2 regions of the Acinetobacter bereziniae genome follow, and region 1 is predicted to be linked to the other one. Evidence: riboswitches for the same ligand, from Rfam matches in the RefSeq annotation. Region 1 holds a riboswitch; the other holds the start of a gene.
What was found. Region 1 has a riboswitch for manganese ahead of I9192_RS12545 (TMEM165/GDT1 family protein). Riboswitches for the same ligand answer to the same signal wherever they lie in the genome.

Region 1 (6,994 bases):
CCTCATAACCAAGGCAGGTATACTGAACGAAAAAATAAATTTAGCGCCATAATAACTTCGGAATAAAATGACATTTCTCATCTAACCAACATAGTTTTTCTTGAGTTTCCAATCGATCATGAAGTCCCATTAAATGTAAAACATAACGGTCTAAATCACTGGCATCGACAGGTCTTTGGCTACTTATTCCCTTTTTCGGCATTTGATCATACCAAATCAGGATTGGTACACGATAACCTGCTTCGGTATCCGAACTATGACCTACATAATTGAGTTCATGACCCACTTGATTTCCATGATCAGATAAAAAAGTAAAAGATCTAAAATCAGCCCTTTTGGACAAAAGCAAATCAAACAGTTTAGAAACAATCCAATCTTGATAAAGGATACTATTATCGTATTCATTACGTTTTAACTGAATAAAATGATTGATTTTATTTTGCTCTAGCGTCCTTTCAACCTCATCATTTGTCGCATCATTAAATTTAGAAAACTGTTCAGGATAACGTAACTTATAATTTGGGTGTGAACCAATCAGATGTAGAATAATGAGCTTACGAGGCGTTGGATCATCTAACGCAGCTTTATAAGCTGGAAGAATATTTTCATCCAATGAACGACTACTCCGACCGGACTGTTTATTGATAAAAACCACTTCGTCGGCATAGTTTGCAAATAATGATGAGATATAAACATCATCTTGATTACTGATCCAATACACCTTGAATCCTGCAGCTTTTGCATAGCCCATAATATTTTCTGGTGCTTGGTCATCCATCGCATTGCGTGTGCCATCATTAAATAAATAACGTAGCGATTGAATGGTTGAAGATGCAGGCGAATAACCTCGACAAAATACTTTGAACTGCCCACTACGTTTGCTTAATTCAGGTGTTGTATTTCGAGGATAACCGCATAAGCCAAAATTAAAACTGGTAATACTGTCTGTTAAAACCACTGTATGGGTTTGCTGTTCAGCAAACGGTTTACGTCTATCCAATCTTTTTTCTGCGTTGGACGTCCAAGTTTGATGTATATGATGGTGTTGTGAAACACGTGACTGAAAATCTTTAATTTTGCCATAATATCCAAACCAATAAGCAAGTGGATGCAAAGCAAAAGAAGGCTTAAGTACGTAACTGACCACACACAGTAATATCAAAAAACCGAGGATTGAGCGCCCGACGATACGCATTGGATAAATATGGTGATGTGGCTGATCAAAATATTTGAATAAGACTAAAAAATACAATCCTAATGTGGTTAAAAAGCACAAAAGTAAAAATCCAAACAATCCAACATGCTGTTGTATAAACTCTAAACTTTCATTGAATGTGGTATTTGCAATCGACTCAACAATTAAATAGCCTTCTGCATCACTGTTAAATAACCACCAGCTCAGTGAAAGTAAGGTTGTATGCAAGAAAAAAATAAACCACCAAAGTATCGCGGATATTTTCCAAAACAATTTTGACTTGCTACTCGCTTGGAAGCATAACCAAACACCTGGCATTGCTAAAAATGCCAAACGTAAACTATCCGCCCAGCTTCCAGCAAAGCCCAATGTGAAAAAGACAATCAAGACAGGCAAAAGCAAATAAAATGCAAAAAACCATCGTTGTATATCTATCGGCAATTGATTAAATCGGCGCATAGCACTTAAACGCTTCAAACTTTGAAAAAGTAATGTTGAACGAGAGCAGCAACACCAATCGTTAAGAATACCAGTGCACCAATTTTATGAATCAATGAAATTGGAAGTTTTTCTGCTAGTTTGTTGCCGATAAATACTGCTGGAGCATTCACCAACATAATTCCCAAAGTAGTCCCTACTGTCACCCAGCCGATACTGTCAAAACGAGCAGCTAAAGCAACTGTTGCAATTTGGGTTTTATCCCCAATTTCTGCCAAAAAGAACAGCACAAATGTTGCACCAAATACACCATATTTTTGCCATTTATTGATACTTTCGGATTCATCCCCCAACTCATCAGGAATAAGCATCCATATCGCCATCCCAATAAATCCTAATGAAACAATCCATAGCAGTACAGTTGGACTCAATACCGTGGTGATCCATTGACCCAATATGGCTGAAACACCATGATTGACAAGTGTGGCTAAAAAAATCGCCAATAGAATGGGAATGGGTTTTCGAAATCGTGCAGACAGAAGCAGAGCTAAAAGTTGAGTTTTGTCACCCATTTCAGATAAGGCAACAACAGCAAGAGAGATAAGGAAAGCAGACATCATAATACTTTTCTCTGGCTAGCAATAATTCCCAATGATTTATAACTCTAGCTAGCCAAAGCAGAGTAACAAATCAAAGGTCTTGCCAACAAAAAGAAATTATGATCAAAAAGATCTTTTGGTTCTTTGCTATGATGACCATGCCCATTTGAGCAATTATGTTGACCATCACCTTTTTACCCGAGGTAAAAAGCGGCTACTCCCCAATGAAGTTTAGTTATCATAAAGAATACTTGACCAATTTTCAAACATAATTTTGCGATATCAAAGTTTCACATTTGATCTAGCATTGCGAGCCTGCAATAGTATGTTTTTACTCGATCTGTACAACTTATAGCATCTGAGATGCAACGCTAGAGTTGATGATCAATTCTAAATTTTCATAATCATCAAATTGTTCAAAAGAAACACTTCAATCTATCGATGTTCGTGTATGATAAAATCAGCACAACTGAAAGCTGAGATTATAATCCTCCATATGCTTATATTCTGGGAATATCGCAATATACGAATTAAGTAATTTTTTCTCAACTTATTCATACTTCCATCATTAGAAGGATTTTTATTCGACAAACAGTAGGGCTAAACGCACTTGGTCATATCCCATTTTAGGGCTGGTCAACTCTACGATTGGGCGTAATTTTATCGCACCATCATCATTAAAATGACTTGGATCTTGCCGTTTCATTAATTTTTTATAAATTGTCCGTATTTTCTCGACCACCTCTTCACCCGGATTAGCAACAGAAATATCAAGCCCTTGTTCCTTATGCAGTCTCGCCAAATGATTGATGATTGTTGCTGGGGTTAAACCTCGCTCAATGGCAATATCTTGAATTTCGTAGCCACTTTCAAACAACTCACGCGTTTCGTCCAATGTGGCTGAAGCATAGTTGGCTTTACCGTTATTACGCGCCAATTTTTTTTCATTGCGTTCTATTTCAGTGGCGTTCAATGTCCCACCACAATGGCGAATAAAAGCATTATGTTGGGGTGTTAAGTCAACCTCCGCATAGTGCTGTTCAGCTTCACAGGAAAGCTCTTGAAAACGACGATCTGCTTTGATTGCCAAACTATCAAGTTCTAATGCTTGATCGTTGAAGCCAAGCAATCTAAGCCCCTCTATTGATTTTAACCGTGACAAAGCAACATAACCTTGTCCTTTTTCAAAAGTATGACTCAAATTAATTTCAGCAGCTTCTAAGGTCATGCCTTGTGATTTATGAATAGTAATTGCCCACGCCAAACGTAATGGAACTTGTTGTAAACTGGCAATGGTTTTACCGCCTTCATTGTCCACTGACCAAGTTTCAGGAGCGACCAATAAAGTTGTTCCATCGGTCATTTTCACCTTGGGCAACATCCCCATTTCATCATCTTCTTCAAAACCAATCACTTCACCTAAACTGCCGTTGATATATCCCATGTCAAAATTATTTTTAACAAACATCACTTTGGCATGTTTTTTTAATGTCAGTTCTTCAGGCGCACGAACTGAAGATTTTAATGTTTCTATCAGCTTTTCATTCCCATCTGTCACTGCAACAAATTGATGATCATCACCCTCAATTGCATTTAAATGCTGAAAATTGATGCTATCCACATCCATGTTGTGCGTATATAAACGGGTGAACATTTCACCTATATCTTGATGACGCGTATTTTGTAAGGCTTGAATATGTTGTGGCTGAATATTCTGTGCACGAATTGCATTGAGAATATCATTGAGTGCAGAATCATCTTGACGATGCTGTTCAGTCAAATAACAAACCCGAAATTTTGCCTCAACCCATGCATTAGACATAAAACAAAATTTATCACGATTCAGCTCATTATTTTTTCCTACAGGCGGAAGCTGAAAGAAGTCGCCAGCAGCAATCACTTGAATTCCACCAAAAGCATCATCAGATTCTTTAAAATATTTCAAAACTTGATTGACCAAATTTAACTGTTTGGCATGCAACATTGAAATTTCATCAATAATCAATACTTGAGCATTTTCCAGATGCTCTTTGAGATATTTACGCTCTTTCATCCTCTTCAAATCATCGTCTGAAAGCGTATCTTTAATGCCGATACCAGCCCATGTATGAATGGTCATTCCATTCATATGCGTCGCTGCAATCCCTGTAGAGGCTGTAATTGCGACAGGTATTTTACGGACTTTTAAATAATTGATGTATTGATTCAACGTATAGGTTTTTCCTGCACCAGCAGAGCCAGTCAAAAAGACATTTTCACCCGCTTTCATGAGTTTGAGTGCAGTTTCTTGTTTCATAACAGCCTTGAATTACCTTAACAGGATGGGACGGCTATAGCCTAACGATTTTTAATTAAAAAGTTAAGCCAAAAATAGCTTAGAAAAAAGAATAGACCCTGTTGACGATGTTTATAAGTTACCGAGTTCTTCATTCGGTTGAATACTACTTTTCCATTTTAAATGTTGATTCACATTTTCGATAAATGCCAGTGCCTTGCTTATATAAGATTGATCTGGAATATGATTATTAGGCAAGCGAAGTTGATCAAAGCTCAACTGCCCTAATTTATAGTAACAACCTAAAGTCATGACTTGATTGGGTTCAGCTATATTTGACATATGGAATGCTGCATATTCACGCTCCACTATTCTGGTGCTGTAGGAGACAGCTAAACAATGTTTGAAAACGACTGACTCTTGAGTAATTCGTTGTAGACTGTTGAGTTCCTCATAACACCAATCTTCAAAATAAATCTTTTGCATCGGCGCAATGCGATTCCACGAATCCACAGTAATTTTTTCTTTGAGTTTCGACATTGTCGTAACAAGATCATTGTGCAAATGCCATCGCTTCGCTTGTTGATAAAGACCAGACCAAGTCACATTACGTTCGATTTCATGATGCGTATTAAATAAATGCATCACATAGTCCAGAACAAAACTGTCATAAATACTATAATGCGGCATTCGATCGGTATTGATATGTTTAAACTTCTTACGAAAATCATCTACCTGAATATTATGTTCGCGCATTTGAATAAAAAAATCAGGATGTTGCTGCAACTGAGGATCGATGAATCTGATTAATGGCGCAGGTAATTGATTGGCAATATGCTGAACAAACAACATAAATGCCTGAACAACACGACTAATTTTGACAAATATTTTCTTATAAGATTGGGCTTGATCACCAAGGATCAATGTAGCGAAATCCAACCATTCTTCGATATATAAATAAGAATTTGAAATCAACTTTTGCTGTGATTTATGTTCACTGACCGATTCTATAAAGCGGTAACGGCTATTTTTGGGATGATTTTGCCATTCATTTGTAATGGCAAATGAATGGCATTCTATTAAGAATAACCGTGCAGCACTATTTTTAAAATATTTTAATACAGCCAATATTACTTCAGGAGAGATTTTTGAAGTATCAATGAGACTTAATACCGTGATTGTCACTCTAACGTTTACATCTATAATATGCCGACTAATCCAATCATTAACCTGTTCATTTTGTTTATATAGCCAATTCACAGTACGTTTTAAAGCAAATATCGGCAATTTTACAAGTTGATCCAACTCCCAATATTCATCCTCTGCCTGCAAAAAATGTTGTTTACTCAATAAGTCCTGATACTGCCAAAAACCACGTTTCATATGCTTGGCATATGCCAGCATTTGTGGAAACTCTTGTGCATGTTTCGACAATAATTGATAACTTGTAAAATATTGCTCAATCTCGCACAAACGTAATGACTCGGGGTGAAAAACTTTAAAAATCCGAAAAAAATGTTTGGGTAGGAACTGGTCTAATGCAAAAATAGCCTGATGGAATTTTGGAATAAATTGCTGGATAGATAAGAACGTTTGCCCCAAGACAGAATTAATCAGCAATAAATGCTTAATATTAATTTCCACACTTAACGGAATAGCTTTACCATATTGAGCAAAATCAGAAATATAAGCATGATCAAAATAGTTATAATGGATTAAAATTCGATCAATCTGCTCAGCATCTGCTTGATTGATATTATACAAATACTGCTCTACTCTGTTTTCACCATCAATCCAATCAAAGATCTGCTCAATCAATGTTTGACGAAGAATTTGTGCTTTGGTTTTTAAATCAGTGGGATGAATTGCATCATAAGATTTGGTATAAAAAAATACCTCTTGCGACACATATTGAATCAGTCGCTTAGGATAATGCGGTGACTCAGATAAATGTGCCAGCTTATCCTGATCAAACTCAAAAGACAGCCCTGCTGTCTCATCAAATTTAATCTGCAATAATTGGTTGGCTATACCGATTTTGTGCTGTGCATGATCAAATTGGAAAAAGTTATCTGCATTCACCGCTTTTAAATAGTGAAGCTGATCAAGATAAATACGCTCTAAGCTTGCTGAAACTTGAATTAATTCTTGTGCAGCAAGTTGGTGTCTGTTTGGCAGCTGATCTTGAACTGTCTGCACCATAATCTGCTTAATCCGTCTCTTTAAAATTCTATCGAGTTAAATATTCTATGCGAACCATTTAACAAAACAAATCGTATTAGATTATCTTTTGCAAAAGTTTGTTAAGTCTCTGTGGAGAATTTCACAAACGATTTACATTGTGGGTTTAAACGAAAAGGGTTCTGCTATTTTGAACAGCAGAACCCTTTCAAGCAACAGTGGCAATTCTGACAGAATTTCAAATTACATGTTTACAGTTTCATTAAGAATGTACTGGTTTGATTCCCATACGATCCTCAATCAAAT
Region 2 (6,994 bases), 1.8 Mb from region 1:
GTTTTTTTATTGAGGACAGGTAAACACGGTCTCATCCATCAAATCAACACCGCACTGTAAATTTTCAATCCAATCTAAAAATTGATTGATCATTTCCTTTCCAATAAAAGGTTTGCCATGCTGAGGCACGATCATCTCAATATCCATCTGACGCACCATTTTCACCCATAAGCGAATGATTCTGTTGGTACACATATACCGTTGATGAAAACCACGCATACTTGGAATATGACTATTAAAATCATCTATCGGTGTAGATGCATCATCAACAATAGATGCCCCCATATCCCCAGAAAATAAAATTTTAGAGATGGGGTCGTAAAACTGAAAATTCCCTACTGAATGTAAGAAATGTGCAGGAACGACAATAATTCGAGTTTCACCCAAAGGAATTGAACCCCCTTGATCAGGTAACTCAATCAAACGCTCTAGCCAACCGCCTTTCATACGGTCACTCATAAAAGCGGAATTTAAGTGAGGTAAAAAGCGCGCCCACAACTTAGAAGCGACCACTTTAGCATCGGTATACACTAACCAACGTGGCATTGAGGTAATAATGTCAGGGTCTTGATGAGATGCCATCACATAGTCTAGGTTTTGCAAACGTGTGTATTTATTTAATTCCATAGTTAAAGGTACATAAGTTAAATCACCACCTGGATCCAAAACTGCTGCACGTTCATTATTGAGAATCAAAAATTGATTGGCTTGTACACCTTCGCCTTTCACCAAACTGGTAAAACTAATACATTTATGTGTGCCATTATCAAACAAAACTTGCGATGTGGTGCGATCTAAAGCCATACCCAGAACCCCAAAACCTTTTTTAAAATAAATCTTTATTTATCCCATACAACATATAAGGTTTTCTTCAAAGTTACAATAAATATACAACCTAAGTTTTATGATTATTTGTGTGATTATTCTCAAAATAATAAAAAACCCAACACTAGGTTGAGTTTTTTATCTTGAAAAGGTGCTGATCCAATCACAGCTTAAAGCTGCATCGAAAAAACAGCCTTAAAAAAAGTAATGTTGTACCAATGCGGCAACACCAATGATAAAGAATATCGCTGCGCCAATTTTATGAATTAAAGAAATTGGTAATTTATCTGCCAACTTATTACCAATAAATACAGCAGGTGCATTGACCAACATAATGCCCAGTGTAGTCCCTAGAGTGACCCATCCGATACTGTCAAAACGTGCAGCAAGTGCTACGGTCGCAATTTGAGTTTTATCACCGATTTCAGCCAGGAAGAACAACACAAATGTTGCACCAAAGACCCCATATTTCTGCCATTTATTTATGCTTTCAGATTCATCATCCAGTTCGTCTGGAATCAGCATCCAACCCGCCATGGCGATAAAGCCAAGTGAAACGATCCATAACAGAACAGTTGGACTGAGTACCGTGGTAATCCATTGCCCCAGCACAGCTGACACGCCATGATTGACCAATGTCGCAATCAGAATCGCGAATAAAATCGGAATAGGTTTACGGAAACGTGCAGCAAGAAGTAATGCGAGTAGTTGCGTTTTATCGCCCATTTCGGATAAAGCAACAACCACCAAAGAGATGAGGAAGGCATTTAACATGTCAAAGTCTCTGGCTAGCAATATTTACCGATGACTTACCCCTCCTGCTAGCCAATATGAATAGTCACCTATCCAACGCGGAGTGATAAATCAAAGGTCTTGCCAACAAAAGATAGCTGAGTACATGCCTTCAGCTAAATTGGTTCTTTGCTATGATGACCATACTCTGTTGAGTAATTATGTTGATCATCACCCATTTATTATCGTATTGATAACAAACAGCGGCTACTCCCCAATGAAGTACAACTATTCTACAATGCTTTTCAGTTTATTTTCAATTTTTACTATTCAATATCTTAAACACCAATCAAAGCAAAAGATTTGATCGGCTTAAATATAAAAAAACCCCGCATAAAGCGAGGTTTCCTCATCTTTAAAACTTAAAGCAAGATGTTACGAATGTCCGATAACAACTTGGTTAATTTATTGGTAAATCGAGCCGCATCCGCACCATTAATCACACGATGGTCATAAGACAATGACAGTGGCAACATCAATTTCGGATCAAAACCTGAACCATTCCAAACTGGCTGCATGGTGGCAGGTGAAATTCCCAAGATTGCAACTTGTGGCCAGTTCACCAAAGGTGTAAATGCTGTACCACCAATTGAACCTAAGCTGGTAATTGTAAAGTTGGCACCTTGCAAATCTTTCGGAGAAAGTTTCTTATCACGTGCTTTTTTACTCAACTCACCCAATTCAATCGCAATTTGCTTAATTGATTTTTGGTCAGGATTGCGCAATACAGGAACAGTTAATCCATCTGGTGTCGCCACTGCGATTCCCATATGAATTTCCTTACGTAACACCACTGACTTTTGATCGTCAGCAAGATGACCTGCAAAATAAGGTTCTTCTTTCAACAAGAACGCTACAGCTTTCGCAATAAAAGCAAGAATGGTTAAGCTTATACCGTCTTGCTTAAACTTACCTTTGAGTTCACCACGCCAAGCTTCAAGCTCAGTAATATCCGCCAAATCAAATTGTGTCACTTGCGGAATAAAATTGTTCAGTGACAACTGCGGTACAGACACTTGCTGTAAACGTGTCATTGGCGCAATTTCACTACCACCAAATGCGCTGAAGTCTGGTAAAGCAGGTAAACCTGAAGCAACCTGAGCAACTGTAGTTTGTGGCGCTGCTTGTGGTGCAGTCAGTTTCGCTTTAACAAAAGCAAAAACATCGGCTTTCATCACACGTGCATGTGGACCAGAAGCTTGAACTTGAGAAAGTATAACGCCCAATTCACGTGCAAGTTTACGCACAGCTGGACCCGCATAGACTTTAGCATTTTCAGCTTGCTGTGCTTTTGATAATTTCTCACATGAGTCTACAGCAGTAAGCGTCTCAACTTTTGCAGATGCAGTGGTCGGTGCTTGAGCTGCGACTGGTGCTGTTTCTTGCGATGATTGAGTTGCAGGTTTCGCTTGAGGAGCTGGTGTTGCTTGACCTTCTGCTTCAATGGTCACCAAAGCGGTACCTTGAGTCACAGACTGATTCAATTCCACATGAATGGCACTGACCACACCTGCAACTGTACTTGGTACTTCTACAGATGCTTTATCAGATTCTGCAACACAAAGACTCTGATCTTTTTCAACACGGTCACCCACATTGACTAAAATTTCAGAAATAGTCGCTTTGTCCACGCCCAAATCTGGCACAGTGACCTCAACTTTACCTGATTGAGTCACAGCGGACTGTTCTTGTGCAGCAGCTTGAGGTACTGGCGTTGTTTGCTGTGGCGCTATCTCAACGGACGATGCTGTTGATGCTGCTGCACCACCTTCAGTTTTCACTGTAATGAGTACTACACCCTCTTTAACACTGTCACCTTCTTTCACCACAACACTTTCAACTGTACCTGCGACTGTACTTGGAACTTCAACTGTGGCTTTATCTGATTCGACAACAACAATGCTATCGTCCACAGCAATTTCATCACCAACTTTTACTAACACTTCGCCTACTAAAGCTTTTTCCACACCAATATCTGGAACTTTCACTTCAACTGTTTGTGATGTCGTATTTGTAGATGCTGAATTTGCCACAGGCGCCGCAGACTCTGTTTTAACTTCTACAACAGCTTCTGCTTTTGCTGGCTCTTGAGCAGGTGCTTCAGCGGCTTCTGTCACAGTTGCATCAGCAGATTCAACTTCAATCAATACTGCACCTTCTGAAACTTCATCACCTTCAGCAACCGCAATACGTTTTACTACACCTGCTGAAGTGCTAGGCACTTCAACAGAGGCTTTATCAGATTCCAGCAAAACGATACTGTCATCTACAGCGATCGTATCGCCGACCTTGACGAGGATTTCGGCAACCGTTGCCTTATCTACACCAATATCAGGAGTTGTAATTTGCATCATTATTTCTCCTCAGTAGATTCAGTATAAGCTGCAACTTCTTGCACAGATGGATGTGCTTGAGGTAACCATGCAACTGGACGGTCAACATCAAGTTCAAACGAAGAAATCGCATCTTTCACTAAACGTGCGTCCACTTCACCTTCATCGGCAAGTTTTTTCAATGTTGCAACCACGATATGAGCAGCATCTACACCGAAATAGCTACGCAAGTTGCCACGTGTATCTGAACGACCATAACCATCTGTACCTAAAGTTACATATGGACGGCTATCTGGAAGGTAAGCTCGGATCTGTTCGCTATATGCGCGCATATGATCTGTTGCTGAAACGACAATACCATCGGTATCACGTAACTGCTGAGACACCCAAGATTCTTTACCATCTTCAAGTGGGTGCAAGCGATTGTATTCTTCAACAGCCATACCATCACGTGCTAACTCATTGAAGCTTGTTACGCTCCACACATTAGAATGAATTTGGTATTCATCACGTAAAATTTGTGCCGCTTTGATGACTTCACGTAGAATTACACCTGAACCCAACAACTGAACTGTGGCTTTTTCATCTTGGTTGAATAGATACATACCACGCTTGATGCCTTCTTCAGCACCTTCAGGCAATGCAGGTTGATCATAGTTTTCATTCATGAGCGTCAAGTAGTAGAACACACGTTCTTGATTGACATACATGCGTTGTAAACCATCATGCACAATCACAGCCAACTCATAACCAAAGCAAGGATCATAAGCCACGCAGTTTGGAATAGTTGCTGCCAAGATATGTGAATGACCATCTTGGTGTTGTAAGCCTTCACCATTCAAAGTTGTACGACCTGCTGTTGCACCACACAAGAAACCTTGTGCTTGAGAGTCACCTGCAGCCCATGCAATATCACCAATACGTTGGAAACCAAACATAGAGTAGTACATATACATTGGAATCATTGGCAAGTTATTGGTGGAATAACTGGTACCCAATGCTGACCAAGCACTCATCGCACCTGCTTCATTGATCCCTTCTTGTAACATGTGACCATCTTTTGCTTCACGATAGTTCATGAGCTGTTCTTGGTCTTCAGGCGTATAGTTTTGTCCATGTGCAGCGTAGATACCCAACTGACGGAACATCCCTTCTAAACCGAAAGTACGAGCTTCATCAGGTACAATTGGAACAACACGGTCTTTAATGGCTTTTTCTTTTAACAATGCTGCAATCAAGCGCACCATCACCATCGTCGTAGATTGTTCTTTACCACCACTGCCTTTCAATACACCATCAAATACTGAAAGTTCAGGAATCGCCAAAGCTTCGCTTTCTTTACGACGTGCAGGTAGATAACCACCTAAAGCTTCACGACGAGCTTTCATATATTTCAATTCAGGCGAGTTTTCACCAGGACGATAGAATGGTAACTCTTCAAGCTGTTCATCATTGAATGGCAAATTGAAGCGATCACGCACATATTTTAATGAATCAAGTTGCATTTTCTTGATTTGATGCGTTTTGTTGACTGCTTCGATTTCATCAGACAAACCATAACCTTTTACAGTTTTCGCCAAGATCACTGTAGGTTGACCGTTACTGGTCATTGCTGCTGCATAAGCCGCATAAACTTTATATGGGTCATGACCACCACGATTTAGATTATCAATATCTTCATCGCTCAAGCCTTTCACTAATTCCGCAGCTTCAGGATATCTGCCAAAGAATTTTTCGCGAGTATACGCACCGCCTTTTACTTGGTAACGTTGATATTCGCCATCTAAAGTTTCATCCATTAATGCTTTTAAAGCACCAGAAGTATCTTTATCAAGTAGAGGGTCCCAATGGCGTCCCCAAACCACTTTAATCACACGCCAGCCAGCGCCACGGAATAACGATTCAAGCTCTTGAATAATTTTACCATTACCACGAACAGGACCATCTAAGCGTTGTAAGTTACAGTTAACCACCCAGATTAAGTTATCGAGTTTTTCACGACCTGCCAGCGAAATCGCACCCAAGCTTTCTGGCTCATCCATTTCACCATCGCCAAGATAAGCCCAAACCTTACGGTTTTCTTCCTTGATCAAACCACGATTCATTAAATATTTTTGAATGTGTGCTTGATAGATCGACATGATTGGACCAAGACCCATCGAAACCGTTGGGAACTGCCAATAATCAGGCATTAAATAGGGATGCGGATAGCTTGAAAGACCTTGACCACCCACTTCACGACGGAAGTTACTCAATTGATCTTCAGTTAAACGACCTTCTAAGAATGAACGCGCATAAATCCCAGGCGCACAGTGCCCTTGGTAATAAATCATATCGCCGCCAAAGCTATCACTATTGGCGCGGAAGAAATGGTTAAAACCAACATCATATAAAGTTGCAGATGAAGCGAAACTTGCCAAGTGACCACCTAAGTCATCACCTGTTTTATTGGCACGCAATACCATTGCCAAGGCATTCCAACGGATCAATGCACGAATGCGACGTTCCATATCTTGGTCGCCCGGCATTGCTGGAGACTCTTCTACAGGAATGGTATTTAAGTAAGGAGTATTTAGACGCTGAATGGGAACATGCTTTGAAATGGCTTGCTGATATAATTTTTCTAATAAAAACGCAGCACGTTCAGTCCCCATATGCTGGAGCACTGAATCAAAGGCATCTTGCCATTCTTGTGTTTCCTGAGCGTCGCTATCACCGTAATACGCCATTTTCCACTTACTCCTTGAATAATTTTCTATATATTATATGTATCATGTTTTAGCCCTGTTAAGTTATCGTTACAGACGAATGCAGATTGTAGGTATTATTTAGGAACTAAATAGTTGTTGACTAAATGACACTTAAAATAACAAAAAACCGCCAATAATGGCGGTTTTTTATACAATATAAATTCAATTTAATGCTAGTCTGAATACAGGATTTAATTCAACGCGACACTGAATATCATCCTCAATATCCAACATAGACACTCAATGAATTACGTGATTGTTTTATGGCAACATCGCTAAGTAAGAAGAAGGGTT

Region 2: another riboswitch for manganese. It lies ahead of I9192_RS20940 (TMEM165/GDT1 family protein); the one in region 1 lies ahead of I9192_RS12545 (TMEM165/GDT1 family protein).

Annotation. Positions count from the first base shown of each region.
Region 1 covers NZ_CP066119.1:2,652,837-2,659,830, forward strand. The annotation lists gene I9192_RS12540 (phosphoethanolamine transferase) at 41-1,654, opposite strand; gene I9192_RS12545 (TMEM165/GDT1 family protein) at 1,669-2,250, opposite strand; yybP-ykoY riboswitch at 2,322-2,467, opposite strand; gene I9192_RS12550 (AAA family ATPase) at 2,813-4,528, opposite strand; gene I9192_RS12555 (hypothetical protein) at 4,640-6,709, opposite strand; gene aceI (chlorhexidine efflux PACE transporter AceI) at 6,951-6,994, opposite strand, start outside.
Region 2 covers NZ_CP066119.1:4,459,446-4,466,439, forward strand. The annotation lists gene I9192_RS20935 (oxygen-binding di-iron domain-containing protein) at 7-804, opposite strand; gene I9192_RS20940 (TMEM165/GDT1 family protein) at 1,021-1,599, opposite strand; yybP-ykoY riboswitch at 1,688-1,845, opposite strand; gene I9192_RS20945 (2-oxo acid dehydrogenase subunit E2) at 1,980-3,968, opposite strand; gene aceE (pyruvate dehydrogenase (acetyl-transferring), homodimeric type) at 3,971-6,679, opposite strand; gene I9192_RS20955 (M23 family metallopeptidase) at 6,962-6,994, opposite strand, start outside.